2 regions of the Priestia sp. HNGD-A6 genome follow, and region 2 is predicted to be linked to the other one. Evidence: a T-box and tRNA genes for the amino acid it is inferred to sense, from the RefSeq annotation. Region 2 holds a T-box; the other holds one or more tRNA genes.
The links. A T-box is a leader RNA that pairs with one kind of tRNA and senses whether it is charged. The one in region 2 lies ahead of leuS (leucine--tRNA ligase), so its partner is inferred to be a tRNA-Leu.
Positions count from the first base shown of each region.

Region 1: it encodes a tRNA-Leu, which carries the amino acid that the T-box ahead of leuS (leucine--tRNA ligase) is inferred to sense. The anticodon was not compared.

Region 1 covers NZ_CP138621.1:531,310-539,427, forward strand. Annotated here, with positions in the region: gene SCI76_RS02750 (GerAB/ArcD/ProY family transporter) at 1-395, shown strand, start outside; gene SCI76_RS02755 (Na+/H+ antiporter NhaC family protein) at 594-1,994, opposite strand; tRNA gene SCI76_RS02760 (tRNA-Gly) at 2,210-2,281, opposite strand; tRNA gene SCI76_RS02765 (tRNA-Leu) at 2,302-2,383, opposite strand; tRNA gene SCI76_RS02770 (tRNA-Trp) at 2,410-2,483, opposite strand; gene SCI76_RS02775 (phospholipase D family protein) at 2,724-4,118, opposite strand; gene SCI76_RS02780 (hypothetical protein) at 4,485-4,754, opposite strand; gene SCI76_RS02785 (hypothetical protein) at 5,051-5,236, shown strand; gene SCI76_RS02790 (endospore germination permease) at 5,259-6,380, shown strand; gene SCI76_RS02795 (hypothetical protein) at 6,477-6,710, shown strand; gene SCI76_RS02800 (endospore germination permease) at 6,736-7,863, shown strand; gene SCI76_RS02805 (FAD-dependent oxidoreductase) at 7,889-8,118, opposite strand, start outside.
Region 2 covers NZ_CP138621.1:3,184,999-3,193,116, forward strand. Annotated here, with positions in the region: gene SCI76_RS16280 (MFS transporter) at 1-253, shown strand, start outside; gene SCI76_RS16285 (GntP family permease) at 410-1,732, shown strand; T-box leader at 2,144-2,362, shown strand; gene leuS (leucine--tRNA ligase) at 2,427-4,841, shown strand; gene SCI76_RS16295 (rhodanese-like domain-containing protein) at 5,081-5,392, shown strand; gene SCI76_RS16300 (sporulation protein Cse60) at 5,607-5,786, shown strand; gene SCI76_RS16305 (NAD(P)/FAD-dependent oxidoreductase) at 5,791-7,062, opposite strand; gene SCI76_RS16310 (oligosaccharide flippase family protein) at 7,273-8,118, shown strand, end outside.

The DNA of each region.
Region 1 (8,118 bases), 2.5 Mb from region 2:
TTAGCGTGCTTGGAGTTGATCTGACGACAAGGTCACAGTTTCCTCTTCTTAGTACTGTCCAAACGATCCAAGTAGCTGATTTTTTAGAGCGTCTAGATGTATTTTTTATGTTCGCTATGGTGATTGGGATTTATTTCAAAGTTAGCATCTTGTTTTATGCTTCTATAATAGGTACAGCTACTTTATTTAAAATTAAATCTCCTTCACGTCTAGCGTATCCTTTAGGCATCATTGTGTTGTTTTTGTCGATTACAATCGCTAGTAATTTTCAAGAACACCTTTATGAAGGATTACACGTAGCGAGATTTCTTTTGCATATGCCGCTATTTTCTATCATACCCCTACTGCTTCTGATTATCGCCTTTTTGAAGAATAGGAAGAAGCAGCACAGATAGTGTATCTCTACTAAATAGAAAAAATGACGTTAAAATTATTGAGGTGATGTGCGTGTATATATGGTTTTATGATCATTTTGTTAATACCATCTTATTTCCGCTTACTTGTATCATGCTAGTGTGCCTGTCATTAGGACTGTATGCATACTTTAAATTAAAAAAAATGAAAAATTGATACTAGACGGCTATTTTTCTCATTCAAAATAAGAAAGATACAACAAGATAGAAAGCAACTGTTATTCCCGCTGCAATTAAAGCTGGCTTTAATTTATACTTGGCATATTCAATAACAGATAAATCTAATATTTTGGCGATGGTATTCGTATCGTCGCTTAAAGGTGAAGAAAACGCTCCAAAGGAACCGCTCGCAAACACCGCACCGATAATTAACGGCAAAGAAAGATCTGCAGAACTTGCAAGCGATACGCCAAGCGGCATTAAAATCCCCCACGTGCCCCAAGCAGATCCGATAAAGTAAGAAATAGCGGCTCCAAAGATAAACATGAACGGAGTGACAAACATTTGAGGAATCCACTTAGAATGTGCCGTCACGAAATTTGAAAAACCTAAGTCTTCTGTAACAGCGGATAATCCCCATACTACCGATAACAACAAAATAACGGACATCAAGTCATTGCCTCCTGTGATAAAACCATTAAGCAAATTCTGTAATGTAAAGCGCTGAAACAAGAAAAAAATGAGCGTAATTAACGTAGTCATAATTAAAGCTACTACCATCGCTTCTAACACGTCTGCTTTAATAAATGCTTCAAAAAAGGTGTGACTCTTACGATGTCCACTCCACCATGTTAAAAGTAAGGTAAGTGAAATCACAACAAGTAAAGGTACTAACAAATTCCAAGGCTTAGAAGGCAAATCCTTCGAGACGCAAGGATGACAATCATGCCAATCTTTTTCGTCTTCTTCCTCGAGCTTCATAGGAGCTGTAGACGTTGAATGATGAAAAAAGCTGAAATAAATCCCTACTAAAATAATCACAATCGAAAAGAAATTATAAGGAATGCTTTGAATAAACAAAGAATAAGCGTCTTGTTTTATGCCTTGATGATCAATTGCCATTTGAATGATTGAGACCATATATCCTACAAATGCCGTTGCCACGGGAATTAAGACGATAACGGGAGTAGCAGTTGTTTCAATAACAAACCCTAGCTCTGCTGTCGTCATTTTCACTTTTTTCAGCAGCGCTCTCATAATGGGCGCGATCGTCACAAAACGAAAGGTGGGAGCACTGAATGTTCCAATGGTTGAAACATAGGTTAAAATAAGAGCTTTTTTTCTTGTATCAATTCTTTCTGCAGCTGTTTCCACAAAACCTTTAACTCCTCCAGCCATCTTAATCATTCCGATAAGCCCTGAAAACGCGTATAAAAAGACAACGATTTCTATATTACTTTTATTTCTAAGAGCTTGTACAACGTAGTGAAGTAACTTTTCAACACCTCCGACAATCGAATGATCAATCAAATAAGCGCCTACTAATAAGCCTAAAAACAAACCTGGCAGCACTTGTTTGGTGAAAATAGCTATTGGAATAACAATTAAAAACGGTATAATTGAAAACCAACTAGATTCCATAGGACTCTCCCCTATCTTAAAAACCATATTAGACGTCTTCACGTATCGTTCATTAGCTTTTAATGTAACCCCAATAATATGTGTATATTCACGAAAACGATACGTATAAGCAGCACTGATTGAATAAACTATTTCTAATTAAAAACAGCATAGTAAAAATCTTTATTTCTACAACAAAAAAAGCAGTTTGCACATGCAAACTGCTTTTGAAAAGAAGCGGAAGACGAGGTTCGAACTCGCGACCCCCACCTTGGCAAGGTGGTGTTCTACCACTGAACTACTTCCGCGCAATATATAAAAGTAAAGATGCGGGTGAAGGGACTTGAACCCCCACGTCATAAGACACTAGATCCTAAGTCTAGCGCGTCTGCCAATTCCGCCACACCCGCGTGTGAATCGAAAAATAACTCCAAAATGGCAGGGGCAGTAGGAATCGAACCCACACTGACGGTTTTGGAGACCGTAGTTCTACCTTTAAACTATGCCCCTAGAAATGACTTCTTCAAAAGAACCTCGTTTATTGACGACGCTATATTATAATAAAACATATATGGAATTTCGTCAATAGGCCTTTTTATGAATCATGACTAGTACTGGCGACTTCAAAAAAAACTGTGAGGCATATCACAGCTTTTCACACTTTCCACCGCCAGTTGCAGCACCTTTTACCCTCTACCATTTATTTTTAGAAGCTTTCTGTAAAAGCCCTTTTTTAGGCAAAGTGCAGAACTATACAAAATGTCTCCAAAATCGCGTGAAGACTGAAAGAATATGGAGGAGTGCAGATTTTACAGGAGGCACGTTTTTTTGAGAATCCGTATTAAAATCCACAGGTTCCCCCTCATTTCCCACAAGCGTACTGTGAGAAATTTTAGTTTCAATAGCCCCTGTTAGCTCGGCTGCAAATTCTTCACTATCTATCATAACCATCGATTCAGTATTTAAAAATACAGAACGTGAATCTAAGTTAAAAGAACCAACTGCACTCAAACGCTGGTCGTAAACAACGGATTTCCCGTGAATGGAATAAGGCTGTTGATATTCATAAAGCTTTGAAGCCGCTTTCATGACGCGATTTTTCACTCCTAAGTATGCAGAAAAAGCCATAGCATTCGGAGTGGACGTAATAGAATTCGTTAAAATAATTCTTCGCACTTTAGATTTTACTGACTTATCTATATACTGTTCCATCTCTTTTGTTGGTACAATATAAGGACTTTGAACGACAATGGATTTTTCAGCTTGCTCGGAAAGCTTAATAAACGTTTTCCATATAAAAGGGCTTTTATTCATTCTTTGAATAGGGTTTGTAATAAAAGAAACCTTTCTTGTAGGCATCGTTGATTCTCTCCATACAATATAAGGATGGACAAAGGGTTCGTTTGCTTTTTTGGCCTCTTCGTATTGATCTATTAACAATTTCTTTCCTGAAAGGCCACGAAATTGTTTAGTTTTCTTGAGCTTTGGAAAAGCTTTGCCCGTATACGGGTGGTTCCATAATTTCTCTACATACTTCTCCATTGAAAGAATGACACTATTACTTTCTTGCTTTGTATTATAAATCAGCACATCACGGTCATAGACAAAATTTTTATCCGGTTGACTGGCCAAGTATTTATCTCCAATATTTCGTCCTCCACTAATACCTAATTGGCCATCGACTACTATTATTTTGTCGTGAAGACGGTTATGCCATGTCCAAGGTTTAAGAATAGTAAAGGGCTCATAGTACTTTAATTCAATATTATTGTGGAAAGCTAGAGCATAAAGAACATTTTTTCTCTTGCCTTTTAGCCCATGAGAGATCCCGTCTAACAGCACTCGAATACGTATACCTCGGTCCGCAGCTTCGAATAAAGCACCCATAAGTAAATCCGACGAACGACCTTTGCCGATGGAAAAGTACGCAATATCGATTGTATGCCTCGCTTCTTGAATCATCTGCATCCGAACAAGCCCTGAAAAATAACCGTTTTCCAAAAGCATAACGCGGTCTGTGGATTCTTTCTTTCCGTAAAAATTCTCAGTATTCATTACTTTTAAGTCTTTTCCCTTGTGCAAAGGGACATAAAACAGTACCACTGCAGTTACGAATACATATATGAAGTACAATACGACAATCATTATTAGTATATTTATTAGCATGTTTCCTGTCACAATCCCTTTCCATTCTCATCGTTCTGTTTTTATTAGGATTCTTACTTTTTTAACTTCTATACCTTTTAAAATAAGAATGGAACGATGGATTATTTGTTACACTACTGTTGACTTCCGTGCAAGCCTTCGCTTCCGCTCCTGCCGGGTCTCACCTATTCTGTTTTCCCTATAGGAGTCTTCGCCTTGCCCTCCAAACAACCGCTAGAAGCCATTATATACACGAAACCTACATTCACTCTGCCAATAAAAAAAGCAGAAGTTCATTATCTTCTGCTTTTGCAATTTATACTCTATTATGAACCTGCTGTAAGTCTAAGTAAAACAGCTACTCTTTTATTGATTAAGGTCGTTTTCCATATCTTTTATGTCTTGCTGAAACTCAGTTAAACGCTGACGCTGTGTTTCAGAAGCATTTTCAAGCGCATTCTCAATTTGCTGAGAGGCTTCGTTCACTTCACCTATCGCTTGCTTCGCTTCATGTCCATACGATGCATCATTTTTAGCTTCATTTGCCTGTTCATATGCATCTACTGCTTCTTTATGCCCCTGCTGTGCTGCTTGAAATGATTGTTGTTTATCTTTGTTATATGGGAATTTTTTCATCATAGTGCTCCTTTCTATTTGTTCACTCTATAGTGTGGCATTTTTCCACTTATTCATACGACGTTTCAATAGCTTGAAGCTGCGTAAATATTTTGCATAACGAATTCCTTTATTATTTAAGAGCATCCAATGATATCTTTTATCCCTTGAAATACTTTCTATATTTTACATAAATGTATAATCACTTTCTTTAGCGGACATCATACGAATAGCTTATTTGAACGTCAAAATATATTGGGGTTGACTGCATGCACTTGTTTCTTTCCTTTTTGATCATTTGTGCAGGGATTATATGGATGGAAATAAAAAGATTACCTCAACCCTCTTATAAAAAGGAACGGAAAATTTTTATTTTATTCATGACAATCAGTATGATGATCGCTCTTGCAAAAATCTTTCGACTGCCTCTACCGAACCCTTCTGATTGGGTAGAAGCAATGTTTCAGCCTTTAAGTCACTTATTATTCCGTTGGATCACTTAATTCGTGTATATGGCAAAAGGATGTGCTCATTTTGCTTAATGAAATCAATATTTCGGCTACTCAATTTCGCAAGCTAGTAACTTTATATAGCATCGGGAGCACAATTATTGTTGTGCCTGCCGCTATTACAGCTGATGCTCATCAAGACGCCTGGATTGCAGCACTTTTCGGTGTAGCATCAGGAATTGGCTTAGTTTTGCTTTTTACCTCACTAGGAAAAATGTTTCCAACGCTTACGCTGATGGAAATGAACGAAAAAATTTTAGGAAAACTGTTTGGAAAGATTGTTTCTGCTGTTTTTGTATTATCCAATTTATTTATCAGCAGTCAAGTTCTTTACTATGTAGGGAATTTTCTCACTACACAAATTCTTCCCTACACGCCGCTTACAGCCATCCACATTGCATTTATGGGTGTGGTTATCGTAGGAGTACGCCTAGGAATAGAAGTTATTGCACGAAGTGCCGAGATTTTATTTCCTTGGTTTGTCGGATTATTCGGACTTCTGATTTTGTCTATGATTCCGCAAATTAAAATAGAGCATATTCAGCCTGTGCTTGAAATACATCCAAAAGCTTTTATTCGTGCTGTTTTAACGTTTTTAAGCATGAGTTCTTTGACTTATACCATTCTTCTTATGATTTTTCCTTCTCATACACCAGACACAAAAAAGTCCACTCAATCTTTTTATATAGGGAATATAGCCGGTGGGCTAGTGATGGTGACGTTAATCTTACTCGGAATTTTAGTACTTAGTCCTTATTACTCCCAAATCACCATGTTTCCAAGCTATGAATTAGGAAGAAGAATTGATGTAGGAAACTTTCTTCAAGGAATTGAAGTAGTCATTGCTATTTTGTGGTTTATTACTCTCTTTTTTAAGCTTTGCATTTACTTTTACGCTACTCTTTTGGGGTTTGCCAATGTATTTCATATAAAGGACTACAAGCTATTTTCTTTTCCAGTCGCACTCATCATGATTACACTTTCCCTTATTGTGTATCCAAGCGTTTCTTATCAAAAAGATTGGGATACAAAAACGTGGATTCCCTACAGCTTAGTTGTAGGCATCTTATATCCGCTTTTCCTTTTAATTGCAGGATTTATTCAAAACAAAAAGCAGCATTCTTCTAACAGCGACTAAAAAATCAAAAACCTTTAATAGAGAATGCACCTTCAGTATAAGTAGTTATTTTTCTGGAAAATATAACATTAATTATTCACGTATAGGAGCTAGTCTATGCTAGGGGTATTGGGGTTACTTATTGTTTGCACGCTCGTCATTTGGTTTGAAGTACCTAACTTACGGCAAAAAAAAGCGAAGAAAGAATTATGGCTATTCTACACAGTTCTTGTAATTGGAATGTCCGTAAGCATCTGTAAAGCACTGGGTTTATATGTTCCAAATCCTTCTGATTTATCAGCTGCTATCTTCAGGCCAATCAGCATATTTTTACTTCATTTATTATCTTAATACGTAAGACGAGGAAGTGAACACCGTGAAACCTGTAGTTAAAATTTCAACGATTCAATTTCGCATGCTCGTCATGCTTTATACAATTGGAAGCACAATTGTTATTGCTCCAGCGTCTATGACTATTGATTCTAAGCAAACTGCTTGGATTCCCTCTATCCTCGGAGTAGCATGCGGATTTGTATTAGTGAAAGTATATATTGCTCTCGGACTTTTATTTGAAGATAAAAATCTGGTAGAAATCAATGATGTAGTATTTGGAAAATATCTAGGAAAAGGTGTATCTTGTTTATTTGTCATATCTACTGTCATAACGTGCAGCCGTATTGTATACTACGTCGGGAGTTTTTTAAATACCCATATTATGATGGAAACGCCGCTGCTTGCTATTCACATTATTTTTATGCTTGTGGTTGTTTTCGGGGCAAGACTCGGGCTAGAAACAATTGCACGCTGCTGTGAAATCTTTTTCCCGTGGTTTGTTGGCCTTCTCGGGATTTTTATTTTTTCACTAACTCCTCAAATGAAACTTGAAAATCTTATGCCTTTAATGGACATTCACTTAAAGCCGCTGACTCATTCGGTTCTTATCTTTCTTAGCATTACTTATTTTACTTTTGCTCCTTTGATGATGATTTTCCCCCTTCATTTAAGAAAACCTGAAAAAGGAGCTAAAGCTTTAATGAGCGGCAGCCCGCTAGGTGGATTTATTATGGTAATTGTTATTTTTTCTTGTATAATCGTTATTGGTTCTTATCATTCTTCAACTACCATGTTTCCTGTATATGAAATGGCTAAGCGAATTGAGGTGGGAAATTTTTTGCAAGGAATCGAGGTAATTATTGCTATTATATGGTTTCTTACTCTTTTCTTTAAGGTTTCTCTTTATTTTCATGCTTCCATCGCTGGACTTTGTCATATTTTTAACATCAATGAAACTCGATTTCTAACGTTACCGATGGGATTAATTGTTACGACTTTTTCCATTATTGTGTACCCAACCATTACCTATCAAAAAACATGGTTAGCCGAAACGTGGATTCCCTATAGTTTTTTGCTAGGAGCTTTATATCCTTTTATTCTTCTTATCATAGGATGGATCCGTTTTAAACCTGCTAAAATAAAAATAAAAAAGATAATAAAATCCACATAAAAAAAGCAGGTAGTCACCTGCTTTTTTATTCTTGAAGCGCTTGAAGCCCTGCTTGGTTTAAGAAATGCCAAGGCTTATTAAAGTGGGGTTGAAAGAAAAAGTCCATAAAGCCAAGCTCATCGATCGTCATTTCCTGCTGTACGCATACAGACAATGTATTAATTGCTTGAGTAGCATCAATTTTAGAAATAACCTGTGCACCTACAATTCGTCTCGTTTCTTCTTCATATACTACTTTTAACGTAATATTTTCGT
Region 2 (8,118 bases):
AGCAATTCCAGCTGTCGCAAGTCAGTTAGCTCCATCAGGAAAAGAAGGGTTTTATCAAGGCGTAGTCAACAGTATGGCTACTGCAGGTAAAATGATTGGCCCTCTCTTTGGAGGCGTTATTTTCGATGCGTTTAATATGTCTACCCTGTGCTATTTATTAATTGCACTATTGTTATTTAGCATGTGTACAACATGGATATACGATTATAAATTAAAAGAAAAACGTCAGCGTTCACTAACCATCTCTAAATAAATAGAGGTGGTTTTATTTTTGACTGTTCAATAAACGTAGGAATGTCTTCAGTATTCCTTTAATAATATAGTAAGGGTCGTGACAAGCAAAGAAAGGAGTATATACCTGTAAAAATGTAAGCGTTTTCTAATTATATGACTTCTTGGGGGCTAGAATATGCTTAGTATGATTGGATTAATTGGAGGATTATTGCTGCTCATTGTATTAACGATGAGAGGCATGAATTTATTTATAGCAGGTCCGCTTAGTGCTTTAGTTGTTGCGTTAACAAGCGGAATGCCTTTATTTCCACAGCTGGTGAAAGAAGGAGAAGCAAATTTTGTTGGGAATTATATGTCTGGTTTCACAGGATTTATTGCTTCTTGGTATTTAATGTTTCTATTGGGGGCCGTTTTTGGAAAAGTGATGGAAGACAGCGGGGCCGCTGATAGTGTTTCTCGCTGGATTGTCAGTAAACTAGGAATGAAAAGAGCAGTGTTGGCGATTGTACTTGCCTGTGCGGTCTTAACATATGGAGGAGTCAGTCTGTTTGTAGTAGCATTCTCTGTCTATCCAATGGCTTTAAGCTTATTCAAACAAGCTGATTTGCCGAGGCGGTTTATCCCTGCTGCTTTAGCATTCGGTTCCGTTACGTTTACGATGACCTCGGCTGGATCGCCTGAAATCCAAAACTGGATTCCAATTGAATATTTAAAGACTAGTCCGTATGCAGGATGGGAAGTTAGTTTAGTTGTAGCGGTAGTGATGGCTGTATTCGGCTACTGGTGGTTAAAGCGCTTAATTTCAAAAGCAGTTAAAAATGGAGAGCGTTTTATATCACGCGAGAAAGATCCAGCAGTAACGGAAAATCAGTCTCTTCCTAATCCGTTATTAAGTTTGCTTCCGCTTGTGGTCGTGCTCATTATTTCTTTTGCACTTCATAAGCCGCTTCAGCAATCTGCGTTGATTGTCGCACTTTTAAGCGGTATCATTGTCACATACATTGTGAACCGAAAACACTTTAAAGGATTTTGGAATGCAGCATCAGAAGGGACGCTTGGAGCGCTAATTGCAATTGGGAATACAGCTGCTGTCGTAGGTTTTGGAGGGGTTGCTAAGGCTGTTCCCGCGTTTGGAGTGGCTGTAGATGCCATGACGCATATTCCAGGCAGTCCGTTGATAGGGGGAGCTATTGCGGTGAGTGTTATCGCGGGGATGACAGGTTCGGCTTCAGGAGGTCAGGCGATTGCTTTGCCAATTTTAGCCCCTCACTATCTAGATGCTGGTGTAAATCCAGAAGCTCTCCATCGTGTAGTAGCTATATCTTCTGGCGTATTAGATTCCTTGCCTCATAATGGTTATGTCGTCACCACAATTAATTCTATTTGCGGAGAAACTCATAAAGATGCGTATGGATCAGTTGCAGCGATGACGGTAGTTGTGCCGCTTGTTGGTCTCGTACTTGCGATTATCCTGTTTTCTTTTGGATTTGGTATTTAATAATAGCTGTTAAAGAAAGTAGAGGCGGGGACAAAAGTATTTTAGCTGAAAGAAGATCCGAACGATAAATCGTTCGGATCTTTTCATTATTATGGTGAACTCGGCTTTTATGTGTTTAGTTGCTTTAAGCTGTTGATTGGAGCGCAAGATGAAGCCTTGCACGGAAATGAACAGTTTTGTAGCAAGGAGTCCAGATATCCTATTTATTCAGCTTTAGATAGGATTAACTTAATTATGTCTAAATCTCTTTGTTTGGCGTTGTATGTATGTTTTTGGGAGAAGTTGTTCATATATAAGAATGAAAGAGGGGATTTAGCAACAAAGCAGTGAGGCAGTGTAGAAACTTTTACAAAATCCGTTGAACAACTTGCAGTTTGCGAACATATTATTTACAATACAAGGTAGTATGATGTAAAAACTATGATAAGGAATAGTAGTGAACGAAGCGAGCTAAGAGAGCTGACGGGTGGTGCGAGTCAGCAAACGGGCGTTCATGAACTCACCTTGGAGTTGTAAATGTGAAGTAAAGTAACATTTACCGTCTATCCGCGTTAAGGAAAATGAGTGAGTACATAATTGTGCTAATTTGGGTGGTACCGCGGGAAGTTTATTCAACCTCTCGTCCCTTTGTTTGAGGGATGAGGGGTTTTTTAGTTTAATTAAATACAGCTGGAGCGTACAAGGAGGATTATGTATGGCTTTTAATCATGAAAAGATCGAACAAAAATGGCAAAAAGTTTGGGAAGAAAATAAAACATTTAGAACAACAGAAGATGAAGGAAAGCGTAAGTTTTACGCATTAGATATGTTCCCTTATCCATCTGGGGCGGGTTTACACGTTGGGCATCCAGAAGGTTATACAGCAACGGACATTTTATCTCGTATGAAGCGTATGCAAGGATACAATGTACTTCATCCAATGGGATGGGATGCATTCGGACTACCTGCTGAGCAGTATGCATTAGATACAGGAAACGATCCGGCTGAGTTCACTGAACTTAACATTAATAATTTCCGTCGTCAAATCAAATCGTTAGGTTTCTCTTACGATTGGGAGCGTGAAATTAATACGACTGATCCTAACTACTACAAATGGACGCAGTGGATTTTCTTACAGCTATATAAAAAAGGCTTAGCTTATGTGGATGAAGTAGCTGTTAACTGGTGTCCTGCGTTGGGAACAGTACTTGCAAACGAAGAAGTTATAGATGGCAAAAGTGAGCGCGGTGGGCATCCGGTTGAGCGTCGTCCAATGAAGCAGTGGATGCTTAAAATCACAGCTTATGCAGATCGTTTACTAGAAGATTTAGATGATCTTGATTGGCCAGAAAGTATTAAAGAAATGCAGCGAAACTGGATTGGCCGCTCTGAAGGAGCTCACGTTCACTTCACAATTGATGGATATGACGAAACATTTACTGTGTTCACAACGCGTCCTGATACGCTGTTTGGGGCAACGTATGCCGTTTTAGCACCTGAACATCCGTTTGTGGATAAAATTACGACAGCCGAACAAAAAGAAGCGGTAGAAGCGTATTTAGATCAAATTAAAAGCAAAAGCGATTTAGAGCGTACAGACTTAGCTAAAGACAAAACGGGCGTATTCACAGGTGCTTATGCAATTAACCCTGTAAACGGTGAGAGAATGCCAATTTGGATTGCTGACTATGTTCTAATGAGCTATGGTACAGGTGCAATTATGGCTGTTCCTGCTCATGATGAGCGTGATTATGAGTTTGCTGTTAAATTTGAACTGCCGATTAAAGAAGTAGTAGCGGGTGGAGACGTTTCAAAAGAAGCTTATACAGGCGACGGCGAGCACGTTAATTCAGACTTCTTAAATGGTCTAGACAAAGAAGAAGCAATTTCAAATATGATTCAGTGGCTTCAAGCAAATGAAAAAGGTGAAAAACAAGTAACATACCGTCTGCGTGACTGGTTATTCAGCCGTCAGCGCTACTGGGGTGAACCGATTCCTGTTATTCACTGGGAAGATGGCACAACAACTGCAGTTCCTGAAGATCAGCTTCCGCTTGTTTTACCAAAAACAACTGAAATCAAGCCGTCAGGTACAGGTGAATCTCCATTAGCAAACATTGATGACTGGGTGAACGTTGTAGATCCGGAAACGGGCAAAAAAGGGCGCCGCGAAACAAATACAATGCCTCAATGGGCAGGCAGCTGCTGGTATTACTTACGCTACATTGATCCAGCGAACAGCGAAGCATTAGCAGATGCAGACAAATTAAAAGAATGGTTGCCGGTTGATATTTATATCGGTGGAGCTGAACACGCTGTTCTTCATCTATTGTATGCTCGTTTCTGGCATAAATTTTTATATGATATCGGCGTAGTTCCAACAAAAGAGCCGTTCCAAAAACTGTTTAACCAAGGTATGATTCTTGGAGAAAACAATGAAAAAATGAGTAAGTCAAAAGGTAACGTTGTAAACCCAGACGAAATCGTAGAAAGCCACGGTGCAGATACGCTTCGCCTTTACGAAATGTTTATGGGACCGTTAGATGCATCCATTGCTTGGTCAACAAAAGGGCTTGATGGTGCACGCCGTTTCTTAGATCGTGTATGGCGTTTACTTATCGAGGATAATGGTGAATTAAGCAGCAAGGTTCAAGAAAGCAATGATACTACACTTGAACGCGTATATCACCAAACGGTGAAAAAAGTAACGGAAGATTACGAAGGTCTTCGTTTTAATACAGGTATCTCTCAACTTATGGTATTCATCAACGACGCATACAAAGTTGATGTGCTGCCAAAGCAATACGTAGAAGGATTTGTGAAGCTATTAGCACCAATTTGTCCTCATACAACTGAGGAATTATGGAGCAAACTAGGCCACGAAGATACGATTTCATATGAAGCTTGGCCTGCGTTTGATGAAGCGAAACTTGTAGATGATGAAGTGGAAATTGTCGTTCAAATTAACGGTAAAGTACGTGCAAAATTAAACGTACCTGCTGAGGCATCTCGTGAAGAGCTTCAAGATATTGCAATGGCTAATGAAGATGTTCAAGAGTTCATTGAAGGTAAGACAGTACGCAAAGTGATTGCTGTGCCTGGTAAATTAGTAAACATCGTAGCTAATTAAGTATTGATGTAGAACAGCCCCCCTGACTAAAGAGCAGTCAGGGGGGCTGTTCTAGACCTAAGGGCCTGATGTCCCCCTTTCGGGGTTGACATCAGGCCCTTAGTTAAACCTTTAACTACGATTGGAAAAGCTTAGGTAGGCTGCTGCTTAAGCTTTTCTTATTTAGTGGCATAAAGGTATTTGAATTTGCTACAATAGCGATAGCAAGCTGAATGAAAGAATAGAGAGGAATGACGAAGATGGAAGAAGTAAAAGTGATTACGCCTGAAGAGCTTCAAAAACGCGTTGAAAATGGAGAAGAGCTTCATTTAGTTGATGTTCGCGAAGATGAGGAAGTAGCAGAAGGAATGATTCCAACTGCTAAACACATTCGTATGAATGATATTCCAACTAATGTGGATTATTTCGATAAAGAAAAAGAATATATTTTCATTTGCCGTTCTGGACGCCGCAGTGAAAACGTATGTTACTACCTTCAAGAACAAGGTTATAAAGTAACAAATATGGTTGGCGGTATGTTAGAGTGGGAAGGAAAAACGGTTAATAAATAAGAAAAAGCGCCTTTGACAGGCGCTTTTTTCTTTTGGAATGAAACTTCTACCATTCGACTAAAATGATAGTAGCAAAACAAATGATGACTAAATCTATAAAAGTCTTCATAAAAATAGAGGTAGGAAGAAGTTGAAAATCAGTACGAAAGCCATCATTGAGAGAAGCAGTCCATTCTGATTGAAACAAATTTGATAGGACAAGGTGGTAGAAGCTATGATACAGGTGAAAATGTTTGATAAAGAGCATGAAAAAGATTTAGAGTTTGCGGTGAACCGATTTTTACGCAAATTAGAAGATGAAGACGTCGTGGATATTAAGTACCAAGTCACAGTGGATGTTGATCGTGATGAGCAGGTGTACTGTTTTTCAGCCATGGTTATGTATAAAGCCTAGCGTATTATGCTAGGCTTGTTGCAAATTCTCCTGCATTACTGCCAGCCAAACGGCCTGTTACAAGGGCAGAAGTAATATTGTATCCTCCAGTATATCCGTGGATATCAAGAATTTCCCCGCAGAAGTAAAGGCCTTGCATAAATTTAGAAGACATTTCTTTTGGGTGAATTTCTTTAACGGATACTCCGCCTCCTGTGACGAAGGCTTTCTCTAAAGAAAGTGTGCCGTTTACAGCAAATTCAAATCGTTTGCACATTCTCGAGAATTCTCTCAGTTTTTCATGCTGAAGCTGTCCCGCTAGCGCTTGGCTATCAATGTCTGCTTGCTCGAGTAAAAATAATAGATAGCGTTCAGATACAAAACCTTTTAAAACATTTTTAATCGCTTTTTTCGGCTCTTCTTTTGTTGTTTTGACTAATTGTTGAAAAATCTCTTCTTCGTTTTGGCTAGGAAATAAATCAAGAGACATTTGAACAGTGTTGCTTTTTTGTTTCTTTAACTCTTTAACAACATATTGGCTGCAGCGAAGAGCGGCAGGGCCAGAGATGCCAAAGTGAGTGAAAATCATATCCATCTGATGAGTGATGACAGGTTTGCCTTTTTTATTAAGTACGCTTAGTCCTACGTTGCGAAGCGATAGACCTTGAAGCGTTTTTGTTTTAATAAAGTGTTCGCTAGATGTAATAGGAACTTCTGTTGGGTAAAGTTCAGTAATTTTATGACCTGCATCTTTTGCCCATTGATAACCGTCTCCTGTCGAACCCGTATGAGGCACTGATTTTCCGCCTACTGCAATCACAACGCTTTTCGTTTGGATTGCTTCTCCGTCTTGAAGCACAACTTCTTTCACGGTGTTGTTTTCATAGTTTACGCGTTTAACGGCTGTGTTTGTGCGAATTGTTACACGAAGACGGTGAAGTTCACTAATTAATGCATCAACAACAGATTGTGCTTTATTGCTAACCGGAAACATACGCCCGTGATCTTCTTCTTTTAATTTAATTCCAAGGCCTTCAAAATAGGAGATGATATCTTCGTTATTAAAAACAGAAAACGCACTGTATAAAAAGCGTCCGTTTCCTGGAATGTGTTTAATAAGTTCATCAATCGGAAGGCGGTTTGTTACATTACAGCGGCCCCCTCCAGAAATGGCAAGCTTTCGTCCGAGTTTATTGCCTTTATCAATTAATAATACGTTTGCACCTGACTCACCAGCTGCAATCGATGCCATCAAACCAGAAGGTCCTCCTCCGATTACGACTACATCATATATCATACTTTCACCAACCTGTCTATTCTTAAAAAATTTTAGTTTGTTCACTGACAAATCTCTCAACATTGGATAAAATGGGCTATAGTCTTTGTTTTTTAGCTTGTTGACGAGTGTGAGTGAGTATAAGACCTTTCTTAGTGTATACTCTCACTTGCTTCTTTTCAATTCTATCATTATTATCAGTATGTAACATTAAGTATCGGAGGCAAACGTATGTCTGATTCAAAATTGTTAAGAGGGACCTTTGTGCTAACGCTTGGCACTTATGTATCCCGAATTCTGGGAATGATTTATTTATTTCCATTTGCGATCCTTGTTGGAACCGTAGGGGGAGCACTGTTTGGTTATGGATATAACCAATATGCTATTTATTTAAGTATTGCTACAGCCGGTATGCCAATGGCCGTATCGAAATTTGTATCAAAATATAATGCACTCGGTGATTATTATACGAGTAGAAGAATGTATCGGGCCGGCATGAAATTAATGCTTGTCACAGGAATACTTGCATTTTTACTTTTATATTCGTTAGCGCCTGTTATGTCTAGAATTACACTTGGAGGTTCTGATTTAAATAACTCCTTAGAAGATGTAGTAATGGTTATGCGAATGGTTAGTGTTGCGTTAATTGTAGTACCGATGATGAGTTTAATGCGAGGATTTTTCCAAGGTCACCAGTCTATGGGTCCAACAGCCGTTTCACAGGTAGTTGAACAACTTGTGCGGGTTGTCTTTTTATTGGTATCTACCTATATTGTGATCAAAATTGTGCATGGAAGTCTTGCACTAGCCGTTGGATTTGCTACAATGGGTGCTTTTGTAGGAGCTCTTGCTGGACTTGCCGTATTAATTTGGTACTGGAAAAAACGAAAGCCTCATCTCGATAAAATGGTGAACGAGCAGACGGTAACGCCTACGCGTATTTCTACCGTATCCATTTTTAAAGAGCTGCTTACGTATTCATTGCCCTATGTATTTGTCAGCTTAGCTATTCCGCTTTATCAGTATGTGGATCAATTCACATTTAACCGTGCGATGGTAGCGGCTGGACAAAAAGAA